One region of the Priestia sp. YIM B13489 genome, then DNA from elsewhere that is predicted to be linked to it. Evidence: predicted binding sites of a transcription regulator. Region 1 holds the regulator's gene; each other region holds the start of a gene.
The links. The regulator Rex, encoded in region 1, represses fermentation and respiration genes when NADH is low (regulators of the CRP and FNR family bind a similar motif). The targets are predictions, from matches to a motif close to TTGTGAAATATTTCACAA.
Positions count from the first base shown of each region.

Region 1 (7,142 bases):
CAAGTCCGGCTGAAGGGATCGGTCTTGAAAACCGACAGGGGTGTTAAAGCCCGCGGGGGTTCGAATCCCTCTTCCTCCGCCATTTTCTATTTCGGTCCCGTGGTGTAGCGGTTAACATGCCTGCCTGTCACGCAGGAGATCGCGGGTTCGATTCCCGTCGGGACCGCCATGTTTTAGAAACGAAACACATTGTTTCGTCTTTTTTATTGTTTGAACCATTTTTATATAAAACTTTACCGTCCTTAGGAGCAATCCTAAGGAATTTTTTATATACAAAGAAATTTCCTTATAGAATTGCGATGTTAAAGATTGTTGGATTTCTTACTGGATATGTATAGTCCACAACGTTTACAATATATATATACAGATTGAAATGAGGTTCTGAATGAATGACAGAGATTAACGAATTTACGTTTATGTCTACGTCTCCTGATGAAACTAATCAGCTGGCTGCTCGTCTAGCAACTTTATTAGAAGCTGGTGACGTGCTGCTGCTTGAAGGCGATTTGGGAGCTGGAAAGACAACATTCACAAAAAGTTTAGCTAAAGGATTAGGAATTGAACGCAATGTGAATAGCCCGACATTTACGATCATTAAAGAATACAAAAGCGGTCGCCTTCCTCTTTATCATATGGATGTGTACCGTCTAGGGGATGAATTTGAAGACCTAGGGTTCGATGAGTATTTTGAAGGAGATGGCGTGACGGTCGTGGAGTGGGCTCATCTGATTGAAGAGCAGCTTCCTAATGAATATATTCAAATCAATATTTACCATGAAAACGAAACGACTCGTAAAATCCTTGTAAAAGCGATAGGCAGTCGGTACGTTGAAATATGTAAGGAGCTTTTTAAAAGATGAAAATGTTAGCCATTGATACATCCAATTTTGTCATGGGTGTTGCTGTCGTTGAAGAAAACAAAGTAATTGGAGAAATTATTACGAATCTAAAAAAGAATCACTCCGTTCGTGTGATGAACGCTGTGGAATCTTTGTTAAAGGATTGTGATATTGCGCCAAGCGAGCTAGACCGTATTGTAGTGGCACATGGTCCCGGATCTTATACAGGTGTACGAATTGGCGTTACCATTGCCAAGACACTTGCTTGGACTTTAAATATTCCTTTAATAGGTGTATCTAGCCTTGAAGCACTAGCAGCAAACGGTCGCTATTTTGATGGGTATATTGCTCCGTTATTTGATGCGCGCCGTCAACAGCTTTATACAGGACTATATGAATGGAATAATGAACGAGGTCTTCTAGAAGTTGAAAGTGATCGACTTGTTATTAATAAGGACTGGGCGGAACATTTAAAGTCATACAACAAACCCATTTTATTCATAGGCAATGATCTTCCCATGCATGAAGAGGCGTTAAAAGAAGTGCTGGGTAAACAAGCTGTATTTGCCCATGTTCAGCAGTTTAATCCAAGACCAAGTGAATTGGCTTTTTTAGGAATGAAGAAAGAGCCGCAGTCTGTGCATACTTTTGTTCCGAACTACATTCGTTTAGCTGAAGCCGAAGCTAACTGGCTTGCTTCACAGCAAAAAGGATAAAAGAAGGTATAAACATGAAACTAACAATTAAGTTTCGTTTAATGGAAGTTAAAGATATTGATCAAGTAGTGAAAATCGAAGAGAAGTCTTTTACGACACCTTGGAGTTCAGAAGCGTTTCAAAATGAGTTAACCAATAATCAATTTTCAACTTACATTGTGATGGAAGAAGGAGAAAATATTATTGGGTATTGCGGAACGTGGATTGTTATTGACGAAGCACATGTAACCAACATTGCCCTATTGCCAGACTACCGAGGTAAGGGACTCGGTGAATTGCTGCTGCGCAACGTGATGGACGTTCTTCGAAAACTAGGTGCTGTGTCAATGACATTAGAAGTTAGGGTATCTAATCATATTGCACAATCATTGTATCAAAAGCTAGGTTTTAAACCTGGAGGTATTCGTAAGAATTATTATTCTGATAACAATGAGGATGCATTAGTTATGTGGGTGAATTTATGAGTGAAAATCAATTAATTTTAGCATTAGAAACAAGCTGTGATGAGACAGCAGCGGCCGTGATTCGAAACGGTCATGAAATTGTAGCCAATGTGGTGGCATCACAAATAGAAAGCCATAAACGATTTGGCGGTGTCGTACCGGAGATTGCATCTCGTCATCATGTGGAACAAATTACGGTAGTAGTTGAAGAAACTTTAAAGCAAGCGAACTTGACGTTTGCAGATATTGATGCAATAGCTGTAACGGAAGGACCTGGGCTTGTGGGAGCACTTCTTATTGGCGTAAATGCAGCCAAAGCGCTAGCATTTGCACACCAAAAGCCATTAATTGGTGTTCATCATATTGCAGGACATATTTATGCAAATCAGCTAATCAAAAAATTAGAATTCCCGCTTTTATCGCTAGTTGTATCTGGAGGGCATACAGAGCTTGTATACATGGAAAGTCACGGTCAGTTTAAAGTGATTGGTGAAACGAGAGATGATGCGGCAGGAGAAGCCTACGATAAAGTAGCCCGCACGTTAAACCTTCCATATCCAGGCGGACCTCATATTGACCGCCTTGCACATGAAGGAGAGCCATTAATTGATTTGCCGCGTGCTTGGCTAGAAGAAGGATCCTATGATTTTAGTTTCAGTGGGTTAAAATCAGCAGTTATTAACACTGTCCACAACGCGAAGCAAAAAGGTGAAGAAATTCTTCCACAAACACTTGCTGCTAGCTTTCAAGCGAGTGTTATTGATGTGTTAGTAACTAAAACGGTTAAAGCTGCAAAGGAATATAAGGTTAAGCAAGTGTTAGTAGCAGGAGGAGTTGCTGCTAATAAAGGACTTAGAGCAGCGCTAGAAGAAGCATTTGCACCATTATCAAACATTGAGCTTATTATCCCGCCGCTATCTCTATGCACGGATAATGCCGCAATGATTGGAGCAGCGGCAAGTGTACGATTTGCTCAAGGAAAACGCTCAGATATGTCATTAAACGCAAACCCCGGTTTAGACTTGGAAGAGTAAGAGACGAATGAGATTTATTTCTCATTCGTCTTTTTTGTGGATAAAAATGATTTATCAACAATATTCAATAAATTTAGAATTGACTGTGGATAATTATGTGGAAAAGTCCGTGCACTCAGTACACGGACATGTTATCAACAAGTTTTAATTATGAAAATCAGACAGATATCCACTATTTATTCACAGAGTGGATAAAGCTTGTCCTAAAGCGCACGAACAAGTAAATAGGGTGAATAAATACGAAAAAATATAGGCTATTCTTCTAGAAGCAGCTGTAATTCTTCCCACTCTTCCATTAATGTGGATAACTGTGAAGAAATTTTTTCATTTTCACCGTTTAATCTTGATACTTCTTCGTGGTTTTGATAAATTTCAGGATTACAAAGAAGTTCTTCATTCTCCGCTTGTGCGGCTTCTAATTTGTTTACTTCAGTTTCAATTTCTTCAATTCGGCGCGTTCGCTGCCTCATCAATTTCTTTTGTTCTTTATCTTGTTTATAAGACTGTTTATCTACTTTTACCGTACGTTCTTCGTTGGCTTTTATATTTTCTAATTCTTTGATTTCCTCTATTTCTGCTTTCTTTTCTACATAATAGTCATAATCTCCAAGAAATTCTTCTACTCCTTCAGGAGATAGCTCTGCTATTTTGTTTGCAATACGATTAATAAAATAACGGTCATGTGAAACAAATAATAGAGTCCCTGGGTAATCAATTAACGCATTCTCGAGTACTTGTTTGCTATCTAAATCAAGATGGTTAGTAGGTTCATCCAAAATTAAGAAATTAGCTTTTTGAAGCATAAGCTTCGCAAGAGCCAAACGTGCTTTTTCACCACCGCTAAGCGTCGAAACGATTTTCAGTACATCATCACCTGAAAACAGAAAATTTCCAAGCGCTGTACGAATTTCTTTTTCAGGTTTGGATGGGTAGTCATCCCAAAGCTCATTTAAAACAGTTTTATTAGATATTAAATTAGCTTGCTCTTGGTCGTAATAACCAACCATTACGTTTGAGCCAAAAGAAATGGTTCCAGTCTTGAAGCTTAGTTTATCCACAATACCTTTTAATAACGTAGATTTCCCAACTCCATTAGGGCCAACCAACGCAAGGCTTTCACCTTTTTTAATCCGAAGGTTTGCGTCTTGGACGACATATTTGTTTTCATCATATCCGATGGACACGTTTTCGAGATTTAAGACTTCATTTCCGCTTTGACGCTCAATTTCAAACGAAAAACTAGCTGATTTTTCGCCTTCGTTAGGTCGATTTATTAACTCCATTCGATCGAGCTGCTTACGTCTGCTTTGCGCACGTTTTGTAGTCGATGCGCGGGCGATGTTTCGCTGAATAAAATCATTCAGTTTTGCGACTTCATCTTGCTGCTTTTCGTACTGACGCAACTCTTTTTCATATCGCTCTGCTTTTTGTACAAGGTATTTAGAGTAGTTGCCCGTGTACTTGACCGTTGTTTTTTGTGTGACTTCATACACTTGATTTACGACCTTATCAAGGAAGTAACGATCGTGTGAAACAATTAAAATAGCTCCTTCATACCCTTGCAGAAACTGTTCCAGCCATGCTAAAGTTTCAATATCTAAGTGGTTGGTAGGCTCATCCAGAATAAGCAAGTCTGGCTTTGTTAAAAGCAGTTTTGCAAGAGCCAAGCGCGTTTTTTGTCCACCGCTCAAGGAGGAAATAGGGGTGCTATAGTCAAAGTTTGAGAAACGGAAACCGTGAAGAATAGATCGTGTATCCGCTTCATATTGATAGCCGCCTAAATCTTTGAACGTTACTTGAAGCTGATCGTACTCTTTGGTTAGTTTTTCGTATTGAACTGAATCATTAAAAATGTCTGGATCGCCCATCTTCGTTTCAAGCGTACGTAATTCTTTTTCCATCTTCTTTAACGGAGCAAAGACTGTCATCATTTCTTCCCATATGGAGAGTGTTGACTCAAGAACTGTATCTTGTCCCATATAATCAATGGAAACACCTTTAGGTTTAATAATTTCTCCGCTGTCATAAGAAAGCTGCTCAGCAATAATTTTTAATAAAGTTGATTTACCAGCACCGTTTCGTCCCACTAGGGCAATGCGGTCTTTTGATTGTACTTCTAACTTTATATTCGATAAAATGGGTTCTGCCCCATAGTATTTTGTAATACCGTTCAATTGTAGAATAATCATTTTTTCACCTCTAGTAGTATATCCATAGTGTATTTTAACATATTTTCAACTACAAGTTCTTCCTACAAGCGTTTGTAATTTGTAGAGGGACAAGAACAAATGATGAAGCGAATGTTTTGATTCATGAAATAAAATGATTTTACCTGCACATTTTATACAGGATACTATGTTAAAATAAGAGATAAGTGCATCTCTGAACTTATATATGATGGATGTAGAAAATCCGTCATGACTAACAAACGGATCCTTTGAAGGGCTAATTGCTTCGTTCTAGCTACCGACTTTAAGTATTCCTGGATAGACAAAAGGCGTCGGGGTGTGAAGCGGAGTATATATAAAACAAGAGAAAAGAGAGAGAATTGGAAGCGCTACCTCAAGGCGGTTGAGGCTTTGTGAAAGGTAATGCAATATGACTTGAAAATGTTAGTAATGACATACATGAACTGAGGGGGTACAACGTGAACACTGAACAATTAAAAATACCACAAGCAACGGCTAAACGATTGCCGCTTTATTATCGTTTTTTAAAAAACTTGCATGCTTCTGGTAAACAGCGTGTTTCGTCAGCGGAGTTAAGTGAGGCAGTGAAAGTTGATTCTGCTACTATTCGCCGGGATTTTTCTTACTTTGGAGCATTAGGGAAAAAGGGATACGGCTACAATGTGAATTATTTACTTACATTTTTCCGTAAAACGTTAGACCAAGATGAAGTAACGAAAGTAGCACTGATTGGCGTAGGGAATCTGGGAACGGCCTTTTTAAATTATAATTTTATTAAAAATAATAACACCAAAATTGAGTGCGCTTTTGATGTGATAGAAGATAAAGTCGGTACAAAAGTAGGCGACGTGCCGGTTTATCACCTTGACCAATTGGAAGATTATATGAGTGATGATATCTCAGTGGCGATTTTAACCGTTCCTGCCACTGTGGCTCAGCAAATTACCGATCGTTTAGTGAATTGCGGAATTAAAGGGATTCTAAACTTCACTCCTGCACGCTTAAACGTACCGGATGAGATTCGACTGCATCATATTGATCTGGCTGTAGAATTACAGTCGCTTGTCTACTTTTTGAAAAATTATCCTGTTGAATAAGATGGACTGTGTTACGATTTCCTTAAGTCTAAATTAATAAGGAGAGTGGGAATATGGGGATTGGAGCAGGCAGTTGGATTATTATTGCGATTGTAGCACTGCTTATTTTTGGACCGAAACGGTTACCGGAGCTAGGAAGATCAGTCGGGCAAACGCTTAGAGAGTTTAAGCATGCCGCTAGCGGTGCCTCAGAAGATCGTGAAAAAGATAAACAGCGTCAAGTAGATGACAAAGAGTAAAAGGGTGATCATAGTATGACCGAACAAGAAATGTCAATATATGATCATATAGGAGAGCTGCGAAAGCGCATTTTAATTGTTTTATTTTTCTTTGTCATTGCCACAATTGGCGGCTTTTTTATAGCGGATAAGGTTATTGTCTATTTACAGCATGCTGATGAGGCAAAAAATTTAACGATGAATGCATTTAGGCTAACAGATCCAGTTAAGATTTATATGCAGTTTGCTGTTATTATCGGCTGTGTACTTGCAGCTCCTGTTGCACTGTATCAACTTTGGGCATTTATTAGTCCTGGTTTATATGAAAAAGAGCGTAAGGTAACGCTTGGATATATTCCTGTTTCCATTTTTCTCTTTATCGGCGGTGTCTCTTTTTCTTATTTCGTGTTGTTTCCATTTGTCGTCGATTTTATGACGCGCGTTTCTGATGAGCTGAATGTAAACCAAGTGATTGGCATTAATGAATACTTTTCTTTTTTAATGCAGCTCACACTGCCTTTTGGCCTGTTGTTTCAGCTTCCTGTTGTCGTCATGTTTTTGACGCGATTAGGAATTATCACGCCTATGTTTTTATCTCAAATTCGA
Region 1 is NZ_JBHZOQ010000053.1:3,078,545-3,085,686, reverse strand. It holds tRNA gene ACFX4W_RS21595 (tRNA-Ser) at 1-82, shown strand, start outside; tRNA gene ACFX4W_RS21590 (tRNA-Asp) at 94-169, shown strand; gene tsaE (tRNA (adenosine(37)-N6)-threonylcarbamoyltransferase complex ATPase subunit type 1 TsaE) at 390-860, shown strand; gene tsaB (tRNA (adenosine(37)-N6)-threonylcarbamoyltransferase complex dimerization subunit type 1 TsaB) at 857-1,555, shown strand; gene rimI (ribosomal protein S18-alanine N-acetyltransferase) at 1,570-2,019, shown strand; gene tsaD (tRNA (adenosine(37)-N6)-threonylcarbamoyltransferase complex transferase subunit TsaD) at 2,016-3,032, shown strand; gene ACFX4W_RS21565 (ABC-F family ATP-binding cassette domain-containing protein) at 3,287-5,221, opposite strand; gene ACFX4W_RS21560 (redox-sensing transcriptional repressor Rex) at 5,680-6,318, shown strand; gene tatA (twin-arginine translocase TatA/TatE family subunit) at 6,372-6,557, shown strand; gene tatC (twin-arginine translocase subunit TatC) at 6,573-7,142, shown strand, end outside.

Region 2 (7,142 bases), on a different contig from region 1:
CGTGATTTACTTCTGCTTTACCTACAATGTTTTTTAATGCATCTAAGTCTAAATCAGTAGCTATAACGCCCAGTACATTTTTAGTATCTGGATCTAAAATAGCCTTTGCAATTGTCACGACCGTCTTTTTTGTTGCTGCATCTTCATATGGATCCGTATAAACAACATCATTAGGTGATTCTACTGCTTGTTTGTACCATACCCTTGAAGTCGGATCATAGTTTGAACCAAACTCTCGTTTGGGAACAGAATACATTCCTTTATTTTGAGTGCCTATGTATTCAAGTGCTAGGTTTGGATACTTTTCTTTAAACTGCGTAAACTCTTTTTGAACTGTGTTCCATGTAAAATACGGATTTTTCTCTTGGTTTGTTTGATCTCCTTCCTGCTTAACAAAATTAACAATTACATCGTTTTCACTATACGTCAGCAAAGAACGACTATACATGTCTAAGTATGTATGAATGGTTTCTTTTAACTCTTTCACTTGACTTTGAGACTGAACTTCTACATCTTTTTCTATTTGCGTTTTGGTAAATTGATAAACAGCCCCTGAAACAACTAATAATAAAATAGCTATAAAAATACTAAAAAATACTACGAGCTTTGCACTTAACCTCTTCATTCCCTCACCCTTCTACAAAAATCTTTATATTACTAATAACGGCTTTTCATTTTCATTTTTGAAGAAGTTTTTGTGATTTATTTCAAATTCCCGCAAAATAAAACCAGCGCATCCTTTCATAACGAAAGAACGTGCTGGTCTTATTTTTGCTTTTCGTATGCATCAGGTTCAATATGAACAAGCGTATCTTTAATTTGATGCTCATCGTTCATCATATGTTCAATTTGATCGGCAATTTCATGGCTTTTGATAACATTTAAATGGGGATCTACTTTAACAGTTACATCAATCACAACTTGATTACCAAGCTTGCGCGCTTTCACATCTTCTACTTCTTTTACACCTTCTACAAGCTCGATGCTTTCTTTGTAGTGCCCTAACTTTTCTTCATCAAATCCGTCCGTTAAGGAATGAGCCGCTTCTTTAAAAATCTCAATGGCTGTTTTACAAATAATAATTCCCACAGCAAAAGCAGCTACCACATCCAGCCATGGCAAGCCGAATTGTGAGCCGAAAATTCCCACAACAGCCCCTATACTCACAAGTGCATCAGACAAATTATCTTTAGCAACCGCATATAAAGACTGGCTATCAAGTTTTTTAGCAAGCTTAATATTATATCGGTAAACACCACCCATAATAGCAGCCGCTCCAAGACCTACCCAAGCAGCCAGTAAATTAGGAGCTTCAGATTTGTCCATAAATAATGACTGACCCGCATCAACCAATACTTCTAGTCCGATGACCATCATGATAAAAGAAGCAATAAGTGAAGAAATATGTTCCGCTCTGGAATGTCCATAGGGATGATCATTATCACGAGGTTTTTTAGAGATTTTTAAGCCGACCAAGACGGCAATCGATGCAATAATATCTGTAACATTATTAAGACCGTCGGCTTTTAATGCAGAGGAAGCGGTGACACCCGCAATGATAAGTTTACATGTTGATAAAAAGATATATGATAAGATACTAACCCAAGCGCCTTTTTGGGCTTGCTCATAGTAGTTCTCCATCCCTTCCACTCCTTTATTCAAAATAAGCAAACTTAGTGTAACAAATGGATTTCGTGTGGGTCTATAGAAACATTATTGGCTGCTAACATACAAATAGAGAATGTTAAACTCTTTAGCTTTCTGCAAAACAAGTTGCCTTTACTCAACACTTTAAACGTTTAAGATCTTTCTAAATGTGGCACTTCATGTAGAAGGACATTTTTTAAAATCGCCCTGTAAAATTGTTTACTATTTTTTAAAGGGTGTGATTTTTATCACAGCTGAAGCAATTTATTCTTGTTACACTAACATTGTGAAAAACATCACAAAATAAAATTCAAAGGATGATACAAATGAAAACACAATTCACACCAAAAACACGAAAAGTTGCTGTTATCGGAACTGGTTTTGTTGGCTCAAGCTACGCTTTTTCAATGGTGAATCAAGGTATTGCCAATGAATTAGTGTTAATCGATATGAACAAAGAAAAAGCAGAAGGTGAAGCACGTGATATCAATCATGGAATGCCATTTGCCACACCGATGAAAATCTGGGCTGGAGATTATAAAGACTGTGCTGACGCTGATTTAGTAGTTATTACAGCGGGCGCTAATCAAGCTCCAGGGGAAACACGCTTAGATCTAGTTGAAAAAAACGTTAAAATTTTTGAATGCATTGTAAAAGATATTATGAACAGCGGATTTGACGGCATCATTTTAGTGGCAACAAATCCAGTTGATATTCTCGCACATGTTACACAAAAAGTATCAGGATTACCAAACGAACGGGTAATTGGTTCAGGAACGATTCTTGACACAGCTCGCTTCCGCTACTTGTTAAGCGACTATTTCGAAGTAGATTCTCGCAACGTCCACGCTTATATTATGGGGGAACATGGAGATACGGAATTTCCTGTTTGGAGCCACGCGCAAATTGGCGGTGTGAAGCTCGAACATTTTATCAATACTGCCGCTATTGAAAAAGAACCGGATATGCAGCATCTATTCGAACAAACCCGCGATGCGGCTTACCATATTATTAATCGAAAAGGAGCGACTTATTACGGAATTGCAATGGGGCTTGTACGCATTACCAAGGCTATTTTAGATGATGAAAATTCTATTTTAACAGTATCTGCTTTATTAGAAGGACAATATGGTATTTCTGATGTGTATATCGGCGTACCAGCTATCATTAATAAAAACGGCGTGCGTCAAATTATTGAATTGAATTTAACCCCTCACGAACAGCAGCAGCTCGAGCACTCTGCTAGCATACTTAAGCAAACTCGCGACAGAGCTTTTGTGTAACATCTAAAGATTTTTGCGGGGGACTCCCCCGCTCCCTTGTTTTAAATATGTAGTAGAGGTGTATGAATATGACGTGGACTCAGGTATATAATCCGTTAGATAATATTTGGCTTTCTGCACTAATTGCACTCATCCCCATTATCTTTTTCTTTATTGCTTTAACTCTTTTGAAATTAAAAGGACATATTGCTGCTGGTATTACGGTGCTTCTTTCTATGATTATTGCTATTTATTTTTATGATATGCCTGCCTCAATGATCTTAGGAGCCACAGGCTATGGGTTTCTGTATGCACTTTGGCCCATCAGCTATATTATTATCGGAGCGGTGTTCTTATACAAGCTAACTGTCAAAAGCGGACAGTTTACTACCATCAGACAATCTATTATTTCAATAACGGATGACCCCCGCTTACAAATGCTGCTTGTTGCTTTTTCCTTTAATGCTTTTTTAGAAGGGGCAGCGGGATTTGGAGCTCCAATTGCCATTACAGCAGCGCTTTTAGTTGGACTTGGGTTCAAACCGTTAAAAGCAGCGGCGCTATGTTTAATTGCTAATACAGCTTCAGGAGCGTTTGGCGCCATGGGGATTCCTGTTATTGTCGCAGGACAAGTATCTGGCATAGATCCAAAAGAAATTGCTCATTTTCTTGGCACGCAGCTTCCGATTATTTCTTTTCTTATCCCTTTTTTACTTGTCTTTATTATGGATGGGATAAAAGGATTAAAAGACGTATGGAAAGCAACGAGCATCACAGCCGTTTCCTATGCACTGACACAGTATTTAACTGTTACATACATCGGCCCTGAACTTCCAAATATCACATCTTCTATTGTGAGTTTACTTGCTCTTGCTTTTTATATTAAACGAACAAGCCCGGCAGCAGCTAAAAGCTTCAGCCTGTCACCAAAACAGATTTTAAAGGCTTGGTCTCCTTTTATTCTATTAACGATACTCGTTACGGCTTGGAGCATTTCTTTTGTCAAAAAAATGCTTGAACATATGAACCTGCTTATTAACGTCCCATTTTTACACAATCACGTAATTAAAGCAGCGCCTTTAGTAAAAGATCCTACGCCTTACGCTGCTATCTTAAAAATAGACGTATTTGCAGCAACAGGTACAGCGATTCTTATTGCTTGTATCCTTTCAGTTTTCTTGCTTAACGTATCGCCAAAAGTGGCATGGACCACTCTTTTAGAAACCGTAAAAGAATTATCAAGACCTATTATTACTATTATGATGGTCATTGCTTTTGCTTTTATTTCAAATTATTCAGGACAGTCTTCTACACTTGGATTGGCGCTCGCTACATCAGCCGCTTATTTTCCATTTTTATCTCCATTTCTTGGCTGGATCGGCGTATTTCTAACGGGGTCTGTCGTATCAAATAATGCGCTGTTCGGCAACTTGCAGCTAACTACAGCTCAGCAAATTAATGTCTTGCCAGTTATTCTCGTAGCGGCCAATACTGCCGGCGGCGTGATGGCTAAAATGCTTTCTCCTCAATCAATTGCCGTCGCTGCCGGAGCAGTGGGACTGGCTGGAAAAGAAGGTGAACTGTTTAAATACACGCTCAAATACAGCATGGGATTTTTGATACTAGGAGGGTTGGTTACTTTTTTATTGGCTTGGTGGTTATGATAAAAAGCGCTAAAAAGCTGTTATTACCGTGTTTCTTTCATTTAAACAAACGTTTGATTATATAAAAAAGTCCCCAGTTAGCGCTGGGGGTTTTTTTATTCCGAAATAAGTAAACCTATGTTGCCAAATTGTTTCCCTTTATCTAATCGTTCGCAGGCTGCAACTGCCTCTGACAGCGGATAGAATCGATCGACGATTGGTTTAATTTGATGTTTCTCTATAAAATCCATCATGTCCACGAATTCTTCCTGACTTCCCATAGACGTACCAAGTATGTTGAATTGAGGATAAAAAATGGTTCTTAGAGGTAGTTCAACTTCATTTCCAGAACTTGCACCAAAATTAACAATTCTTCCATTTGGCTTTAATATTTCAAAATAAGCAGGAAATAAAGCTGCCCCCACACTATCAAGTATGATATCTACTTTTCTATTGTTGGTTTCTTCTTTTAGGTTGCTTCCGCTATCTAATGCATAATTCGCTCCATGCTTTAGAGCTTGCTTTCTTTTTTCACCACTTCTAGAAGTGACTGTTACGTTAGCTCCGATAGCTTTTGCGAATAACAATCCATAGGTCGCGACTCCGCTTCCTATACCGGGAATAAGGAGGTGCTCTCCTTTTTTTAATTGGCCTTTTGTAAATAGAGCTCTATAAGCAGTTAAAGCGGATAATGAAAGAACTCCCGCCTGTTTCCAAGATAGATAAGATGGCTTTTGTACAACGTTATTCGCTTGTATGATTACATACTCTGCAAATGTTCCATGTGATGGACCGCCTAAAATTTTAGGTGTAAGTGGAACGTGTTCTACACAATCCCACTCTAGACTTGGATTAATAATTACTTCCATTCCTTTTTTTAAACCTTTTACGCCTTCTCCCAATTCTTCTATAATGCCTGCACCGTCTGAACCGGGGATAAACGGCTTATCTCCTTTGCCTCGATTATTCATAACGAATAAATCTCTCCGGTTTAAACCTGCTGTTTTTAGTCTTACTTTTACTTCTCCTCTTTCAGGGAGCATCTCCTGAAGATTTCTGTACTTCATGCCTGCTATTCCACTTTTTTCACTATGTATAATACCTTTCATCATTTCGCCTCCTTTTAATCTACTCTACTAAAAACCTCAAAACCCAAAAAGAAATATGCCTAAAAAAGGAAAACAAACTTTTAGAATCGATCTTTCACTGTTTTATCTTTATTTTTCTGTATCGTAAAGGTATTAAGCTTCTTTTATTACATTTTTGTTACAAACAATCTTTTTTTGAAAAAAAGATTAAAAAGTAGAAAGAAACGCCTGAAAACGTTGATAAATCAACCTTTAACTGGTAATTCCCTTACTATAACTAGTTTAGAAACTAGTAAAAAACTAAAAAAATTTAAGAAAAAAAGACAAAACACTTTCTTTTATTACAAATTTATTGTAATATAAATGTAACAAAAGAAATATAAAACACATAATTGTTACATAAATAAGGTTAATTAATTAGGAGTGAGTTAGAAATGAAAAAAATTGGACTAGTTTTATCATCAATCGCTATTTTCTTTACACTAAGCACTGGAGTTACAGCACAAACAACATCTACAACACTAACGGATGCAAATGCTGTCAAAATTGCAGCTAGTGCCAGCAATCATTTCTGGAGTGCTCTGCACGGTTATAAAAACAAACCATGTACAGAACGTACATTTGAATATAAAGGAACTGAGTACGTGTATCTTTGCCCTGAATTTGATACAAAAGCTGAGCTATCAAGCTACTTATCTGAGACATTTACAAACAGTGCAGTAGAAAAAGGATTAACAAATTACGGCTATATGACATATAACGGCAAACTTGCACATCCAATCGGCGACGGATTCAGCATGTTAGAGTGGTCAAAAGCAAAAACAAAGCTTGTGTATCAAACAGCAACAGTTCGCTCTTATGAATTCACAGTTCCAACTGTAGATGGCGGCAGCGTAAAACGAACTGTCACATTCTATAAATCTAGTTCTCAGTGGAAAGTAAATAAATTTGACGCTGTTCAATAATAAAAAAAGCAGGCCTGCTTGAGCAGACCTGCTTTTTTCTTTTTGATCGATAACATAAATAAAACTTCTACTTACAGCGCTCTAATAGCTGTAAATAGAAGTTGAGATCACAAGTTTAAGTAAATCAAATTTTGTCGAATCCTGTAGAAACAGTGATAAGTTACGTTTTATATTACAGGCTAAATTGCTTATTGTCAACATAATTCAGCAAAAAGATAGGGCAATATATTCAGAGCATAATAAAGACATTAACTTGGATTTTGTTCATGTTCCTCTGGGTTATCATGTACAGGATGAGCGCCTGGAAATAATCTTTGCGCTTTTTCATGAAGATTTTTGTTTTCATAATTAAATGCGCTATACGTTCGCTGCCCTTCTTCCCATGAAGTAGATTTCCCCAGTTTTTGATTAACAGGAGAGCCGAAAGGACCGTCTGGAAATTCTTCAGCGGTTATATACTCATGGCTTTTTTCTACTGTAGAGAACTCATCATACGATGGTTGCTTGTCTTCTTTCAATGATTTTACCCCTTCTTTC
Region 2 is NZ_JBHZOQ010000036.1:287,558-294,699, reverse strand. It holds gene ACFX4W_RS03350 (methyl-accepting chemotaxis protein) at 1-625, opposite strand, end outside; gene ACFX4W_RS03345 (cation diffusion facilitator family transporter) at 766-1,641, opposite strand; gene ACFX4W_RS03340 (L-lactate dehydrogenase) at 1,974-2,930, shown strand; gene ACFX4W_RS03335 (lactate permease LctP family transporter) at 2,993-4,573, shown strand; gene ACFX4W_RS03330 (zinc-binding dehydrogenase) at 4,669-5,661, opposite strand; gene ACFX4W_RS03325 (IseA DL-endopeptidase inhibitor family protein) at 6,075-6,605, shown strand; gene ACFX4W_RS03320 (hypothetical protein) at 6,854-7,123, opposite strand.
Region 2: a site for Rex is predicted at 1,932-1,949, ahead of ACFX4W_RS03340 (L-lactate dehydrogenase). Genes of this name have one in related genera too.

Region 3 (7,142 bases), 940 kb from region 1:
GCTATAGGATAAATAAATGTAGTCATCAAAATCGCATATAAAAGATATGCGCGGAAATTAATTCGTTCTGCTACCGCTCCAGAAACGATAGAAATGACCGCAATAACAAACGCACATTGAAACAGCCAAAACGTTTCAAGTCCAATTGGAATGTCAAGGTGCGATAAATTACCCGAGAGCGCAAAACCGCTTTTACCAACAACTCCACCTAAATCATCACCGTACATTAATCCAAAACCAATTAAATAGAAACAAAGCGTTCCTATTGTAATATCAGCGAATACTTTCATAATAATATTCACGCTATTTTTATAGCGGACAAAACCTGCCTCTAACAAGGCAAAGCCGCCTTCCATTAACAAAATCATCGCCGCTGTTAACACGACCCACGTTGTATTTATCCCTAAACTTAGTTCATTAACACTCATATCCCAACGCCTCCACTGCTTTTTAATCGTTTTATTTCTTGTACAATAGCAGGCGAAAGCGTAATTTCACTTGTTTCTTCATTTTCCGCTTTTATTAATTCAAGAACTTCATGAAGTTCTCGCATTTGTGCTTTAAGGTGATCAATTTTTTTAAAGCGTTCCTTTACGTATACCATATACTCGACCGCTTGATGCTGACTTAAAGGACGCCCGGTAAAAAATTTACGAAACGGTGATAGTGATTGATACCAAGCTTCTTCAGCACGTTTCTTCTCTTCGTATTTACTAATTTTCGTTTTTATATCTTCTATTTCTTGTGCTTTAGCTTCTTTTAACTTCATTATAAATTCAATTAATTTTAATTGAGGCAATGTAATGATCACATTATGATAAAGTTCATCCACTATAACCATGTTATATCTCCTTACATAAGATGTTATATTCTGATTATATGTAGAACGCTATAGTAAGTCAATGTAATTTTTTGAAAACTCTTTAAATAGTAAATGCGCCCTATCTTTTTACTACTTATAGAATATTAAGTTCGTATGTGTTGAAATATGACGTTATTTGTTTTATCGTAGGAAGAGGAATCATGTTAGTTCCCTATTTTAATTTTATTTACCTAGGCAATTATTGGCTTTATTTCTTATAAACTTTTATTAAACAAAGGGTTACGAGGTTCTTCACTTATTTTTTCAACGAAATGAGTTGATTTTATCTCGTATTAAAATTAAAATAGAATTATGTGCAAGATTTCACAACTTCACAATGTAGTTTGAAAGTCTAGCAGATAACTAGGAACTACATATGCAACAGTATCCAGCAAAGGAGGACTTTTCATGTCTCAATCAACTATTCAAAAATCAGCTGCAGAGGAAAATGCTGCTGTACAAACAGAAGCGGCAGTTAACAAAGGTCAAGCGGATGTGTTAGATCAATTGTTAAAGCCTGAAGTACAAGAAGCTCTTACTGTTCTTGTAGATAATTTACCAAAATTATCTGAAATGGTAACGGTGCTTACAAAAACTTACGACGTTGCGCAATCATTATTAACTGACGACGTATTAAAAGAAGATCTACTTGGTGGAGTAAAAGAATTTATCGAGCCGGTAGAAGGAACAGTAAAAGGTCTTGCAGCTACTGCAATCGAAGCAAACGATCGTGCAGAAGCAAATGCTTCTAATTCAATCGGTTTATTCGGTTTATTACGCATGCTTAAAGATCCACAAGCTCAAAAACTATTCCGCTTTGCACAAGCGTATTTAGACATTACAAACGAAAAACAAAAATAATTTTCATTAAAAAGTGTGGACGGAGGATCGACTATGTCAAAACATATTTTAATTTTAGGCGGCGGTTACGGTGGTTTATTAACTGCAATGACAGCTCGCCAACACCTAAGTGCGGATGAAGCAAAAATTACAGTAGTGAACCGTTTTGCTACTCACCAAATCATTACAGAATTACACCGTCTAGCTGTAGGCGGCGTTTCTGAACAAGCGGTAGCTTTACCACTTGATAAATTACTTAAAAACTACAACGTTGATTTAAAAATTGCAACGGTAAAAGAAATCTCACCAGATCAACGTGAAGTATCTCTTGAAGATGGTACAAAATTAAGCTACGACTACCTTGTTACAGCTTTAGGTAGTGAAACTGCTTACTTCGGTATCCCTGGTTTAGAAGAGCACAGCTTCGTTCTTAAATCAGTAAATGATGCAAACCGTTTACGTGCACACGTAGAAGCTTGTATCGCTGAATACAGCAAAACAAAAAATAAAGCTGACGGTACAATCGTAGTTGGCGGTGGCGGATTAACAGGTATCGAACTTGTTGGTGAATACGCTGACTTAATGCCAAGCCTATGTCTAAAACACGGTGTTGATCCGAAAGAAATTTCTCTATACTGTGTAGAAGCAGCTCCTACAGTTCTTCCAGGCTTCCCTGCTGAATTAGTAGAGCGCGCTCAATCAAGCTTAACAAAACGTGGCGTTACATTTGTTACTGGTACACCTGTAACAAAAATGGATGCTACAACTGTTGAACTTAAAGACGGCAGCAAAATTGAAACAAAAACAATGGTATGGACTGGCGGAGTTCAAGGTAACTCTGTAGTTGCTAACTCAGGTATCGAAGTAAACCGCGGTCGTGCACTTGTAAATGAATTCTTACAATCTACATCTCATAAAGATGTATTCCTTGCTGGTGACTCAGCGGTTGTAATGGGTCCAGAAGGTCGCCCTTACCCACCTACTGCTCAATTAGCTTGGCAAATGGGTGAAGTTGTAGGCGTGAACTTAGCAGTAGCTATTCGCGGCGGAGCAATGGAATCATTCGTTCCTGTCTTCTCTGGTACACTAGGAAGTCTTGGACGCAAAGATGCAATTGGTACAATCGGCGGAAACAAAACGCAATTAAAAGGTTTACCAGCATCACTTATGAAAGAAGCAAGTAACGTTCGTTACTTATCTCATATCAAAGGATTATTTGCATTAGCTTATTAATCCGTCTTAAAACGAAAGAGGAATTTTCCTCTTTCGTTTTTTTATTTACATAAGCCAAGAAATAAGAAGCGGCAGCGTAATCAACGATAAAATAGCACTAATGACAAAAGCAGACGCCGTTTCATTTTCCAAGCTTTCAAACCGCAAAGCAATCATCGCAGCTACAGCAGACCCAGGAAAAGCTACCAGCAAAATAGCTTTTGTCACTTCATCTGAAGATAATCCTATCCATACTGCAATTCCGAGCATAACGATGGGTTGAACCGCTACTTTTAAGACAGCGATCCCAAGCGCACCTTTACTGAAGTTAATTTTTCCAATTCCAATCGTTACTCCTACCGCAAACAAAGCTGCTCCCGATGTGATACTTCCGATTTGATCAAGCATATCCTGTAAAAGTTTAGGTGACTGAAAGCCGCAAAGCGTTAAAATCACTCCAATTAACGGTACACATGCCAAAGGCTCAGATAAACCATGCAAAATGGAATGAACCGTTACTTTGAATAAACTTGTTTTCTCTTCCCCTTCTTTTCGCCCCCGTTGTCCAACGGTTCCTAAAATCGTTGCCAGCGGATCTAAAATCGCGTTTACTACGATGCCTGTTATGGCAATTGGAATCGCTACGGCGCCTGCACCGAACAATCCTCCGAGTACTGGAATGCCCATAAAAGCAAACGTTGGCTGAGCTGAGTTTAGGGCAAACATAGAAGAAGAAGTTAACGTATGCTTCCCTGCATACTTCACGACGAGCAATATAATGAGGTAAAACCCGACGATTCCTAAAATCAGCGTTACTAAAAACGGCCATTCGTCTATGAGTGTTTTTCTTGGGGTTGTCGTTACACCTACAAATAAGTGTGCAGGAAGCGCAAACTTCGTTACTAATGTGTTGAGCCCCTTAGACGTTTGCTTATCAAATTTTTTAAAGTGCCCTGCTAAATAACCAAGCAAAATGACAAAAAAGATAGGCGCGAGAATGAGAAAAATTTGACCTATGCTCATTTATCATCACCTCATTCATTTTTTGCCTTAACCGGTTTATAAGCAGGCTGCCATACCGCTGCTTCTACAAGTTTATTTACATTTTGCTCCGTAACAGTTGCTACGTTATCTTTTACAGCAGCATCAGCAACTGCTACAGCAACCGCCTTTGATACTTTTTGAAGATCTTTAATGTTGGGAAGAAGCGTATCTCCTTTTGTATCTGTTTCTGCTATACGCGCTACTGCATTGGCTGCTTCTGCAAACATAGATTCAGTAAACTTTTGAGCGCGAACGACAATTGCACCTAAACCAAGACCCGGAAACGCAAACGCATTATTAGCCTGTCCGATTTCATAAGTGTGCCCGTTATATTCAACGGGTTCAAATGGACTTCCCGTTGCAATAAGGGCTTTTCCTTCCGTCCATTTTATAATATTTTCCGGAACAGCTTCAGCAAGTTTAGTTGGGTTTGAAAGCGGCATAATCACCGGGCGCTCTACATGCTTTGCCATTTCTTTAATAATTTTTTCAGTAAAAGCATCCGTGACGCCTGACGTTCCAATTAAAATCGTTGGCTTCACTTGCTTAACAAGCTCCAACAGTGAAATTTTATTTTCATCGTCTTTTTCCCATTCTTTAATCTCTTCATTTTGGCGAACATATGGCTGTTGAAAAGGAGCTAAATCTTCCATATCTTCGGTTAACAGACCTCTGTAATCATATGCCCAAAAACGATCATATGCTTCTTCTTCAGACAGCCCTTCAAGCATCATCGAACTATGAATACGATCAGCATTCCCGATTCCAGCAGATCCCGGTCCAAATACAACAACCCTCTGATCTTTTAGGGGCGTTCCTGTAATGCGCACCGCTGTTAAAACGGCTGCAAGAGTAATTACTCCGGTTCCTTGAATATCATCATTAAACGTTAAAATTTTATCGCCGTATTCTTTCATAATGTGACGCGCGTTAATATTCCCAAGATCCTCCCAATGAAGAAGCGCTTTAGGAAACTTGGTCGTTATTTCTTTTACAAATTGAGCAATAAAACGATTATAGTCTTCTCCTTTTACTCGTTCATGACGATTTCCTAAATACAAAGGATCTTCAAGAAGCTTTTTGTTATTGGTTCCCATGTCAAGAACAACAGGCAGTACGCGGCTTGGGTCAATTCCCGCTGCAGCTGTGTAGACCGCTAACTTTCCAACGGCAATATTTATTCCTCCTACACCCCAGTCCCCAATTCCTAAAATACTTTCTGAATCCGTTACAACAAGCAAATCAATATCTTCGCCGTCGAGTCCTAAGTTTTCAATCGCATCACTTAATCGATCCGCTTCATTTACGGATAAATATAGTCCGTCAGGTCGATGGTATTCATGGCTGTATTCTTGGATGGATTGACCTACAGTAGGTGTGTAAATAATGGGAAGCATTTCACTTAAATGATCGGTTAATAAACGATAAAATAAGACAACGTTCCGGTTATGTAGATCATTCAACGAATTATTTTTTTGAAGATCATTCGGTGCTTTTTTGAACTGTTCATATGCTCTTTTTGCCTGTTCTTCTAACGTTAAAACCGTTGGAGGGAGAAGTCCCTGCAGATGAAGCTCTTCTCTTTCTTCTTCAGTAAAAGCAGAACCTTTATTTAAATAAGAAGTAGATAAAACTGATTTTCCTTTTAGTGAAGTTGAAATTGACCCATCTTTTTCTACTTTATATGCTCTCATGTTTTTACCTCTTTTCTTGAACAATTAGATAGGGTTAGGTTCAGCAAAGAGATATATTTTTAACCATTTATTTTTAATGAAAACAAAAAAGAGATTGAGCCATAACTACATCAATCCAATCTAAAGACGAACAAACGGGATAAATGAAACCTGTGTTCAACCTAACAATAAAAAATCCGAACGATTCATCGTTCGGATCTTCCTTACACGAAAATACGTTTTTCCCCGCTTCGTTTTTTATACTACGCTATAGTCTTCTTGCTCACTTTCTGAGTAATTAGGCGGCTGTATATGGGAAGGCACAAGACATTCATAGCTTTCCCCTTCTAGTCTATCCTCCAGCTCTTGTTTGGCTTGACTAATCAGCTCTTGATTTTCTATCATTTCAATCGCCGTAGCCGCGATGGCTTTTCCAGCCAATAACATCGCATCGTGGGCATACTCCGTTTTCCCTTGAGCAACAGCTTGCCATGTATGAAACGGCGTAGCATAAGCCCACGTTGCGGTCACGCACTGTGCAGTTGGAACATTCCAGCTAACGTCTGCGACATCAGTTGATCCTGTCATGAAGGAAACATTTTTAGACATAGGAGCAATTTGATTGAAGACTGGATGATCCGCTAAAGCTTTGTCTAGCAGTGAACCCACTTGTTTTTTTGCTGCTTCTTTATCTTCAGCGGATGTAGACTCGTAAATAGCTTTGGCAAAAGCTATTTCTTCATGTTTCACCTCAGCCAAATTTATCTGCATCATTTGTTTATGCATCAGCTGCTCCATTGTTTGATTTGGAATTAGATTAGCACAGGCTCCTTGAATTTCCTGTTCCATTTGTGTTTCAGTCATTAAAGCTGCTCCATTTGCAATTTTCACAACGCGTTTAAAAAGTTCTTTTACTTGAGATGGCTTCGGAGCACGAATTAAGTACATGACTTCCGCTTCTGCTTGAACAACATTAGGAGAGATGCCTCCGCTGTTTGTAATCGCATAGTGTACGCGCGCTTCATCAATCATATGTTCACGCATATAATTTACACCAATGTTCATCAACTCTACAGCGTCTAAAGCGCTTCTGCCAAGATGAGGACTAGCAGCTGCATGACTGCTTCTTCCTTTAAATTTAAAAGTTGCTTGCAAAACCGCATTTGATGACGTATGCATAACACCATTAACGGTAGCGGGATGCCATGACAACGCGACGTCTACATCGTGAAAAATTCCTTCTCGTACCATATACGTCTTTCCGTAACCACTTTCTTCGGCTGGACATCCATAGTATCGAACGGTCCCCGGAACATTTTTTTCTTTTAAATATTCTTTGACAGCAAGCGCAGCTGCTAGTGAGCCTACGCCAAGTAGGTTATGTCCACACCCATGGCCATTTCCGTTTTTTTTGACCGGATCTGCTACTGCGCACTTATCTTTTTGACTCAGCCCCGTAAGCGCATCGTATTCACCGAGAATAGCGATGATCGGATAACCGTTCCCGTAAC
Region 3 is NZ_JBHZOQ010000053.1:4,015,684-4,022,825, forward strand. It holds gene ACFX4W_RS26610 (ammonium transporter) at 1-428, opposite strand, end outside; gene ACFX4W_RS26615 (hypothetical protein) at 425-841, opposite strand; gene ACFX4W_RS26620 (DUF1641 domain-containing protein) at 1,271-1,723, shown strand; gene ACFX4W_RS26625 (NAD(P)/FAD-dependent oxidoreductase) at 1,757-2,935, shown strand; gene ACFX4W_RS26630 (AEC family transporter) at 2,981-3,937, opposite strand; gene ACFX4W_RS26635 (NAD-dependent malic enzyme) at 3,949-5,652, opposite strand; gene ACFX4W_RS26640 (M20 family metallopeptidase) at 5,890-7,142, opposite strand, start outside.
Region 3: a site for Rex is predicted at 1,175-1,192, ahead of ACFX4W_RS26620 (DUF1641 domain-containing protein). Genes of this name have one in related genera too.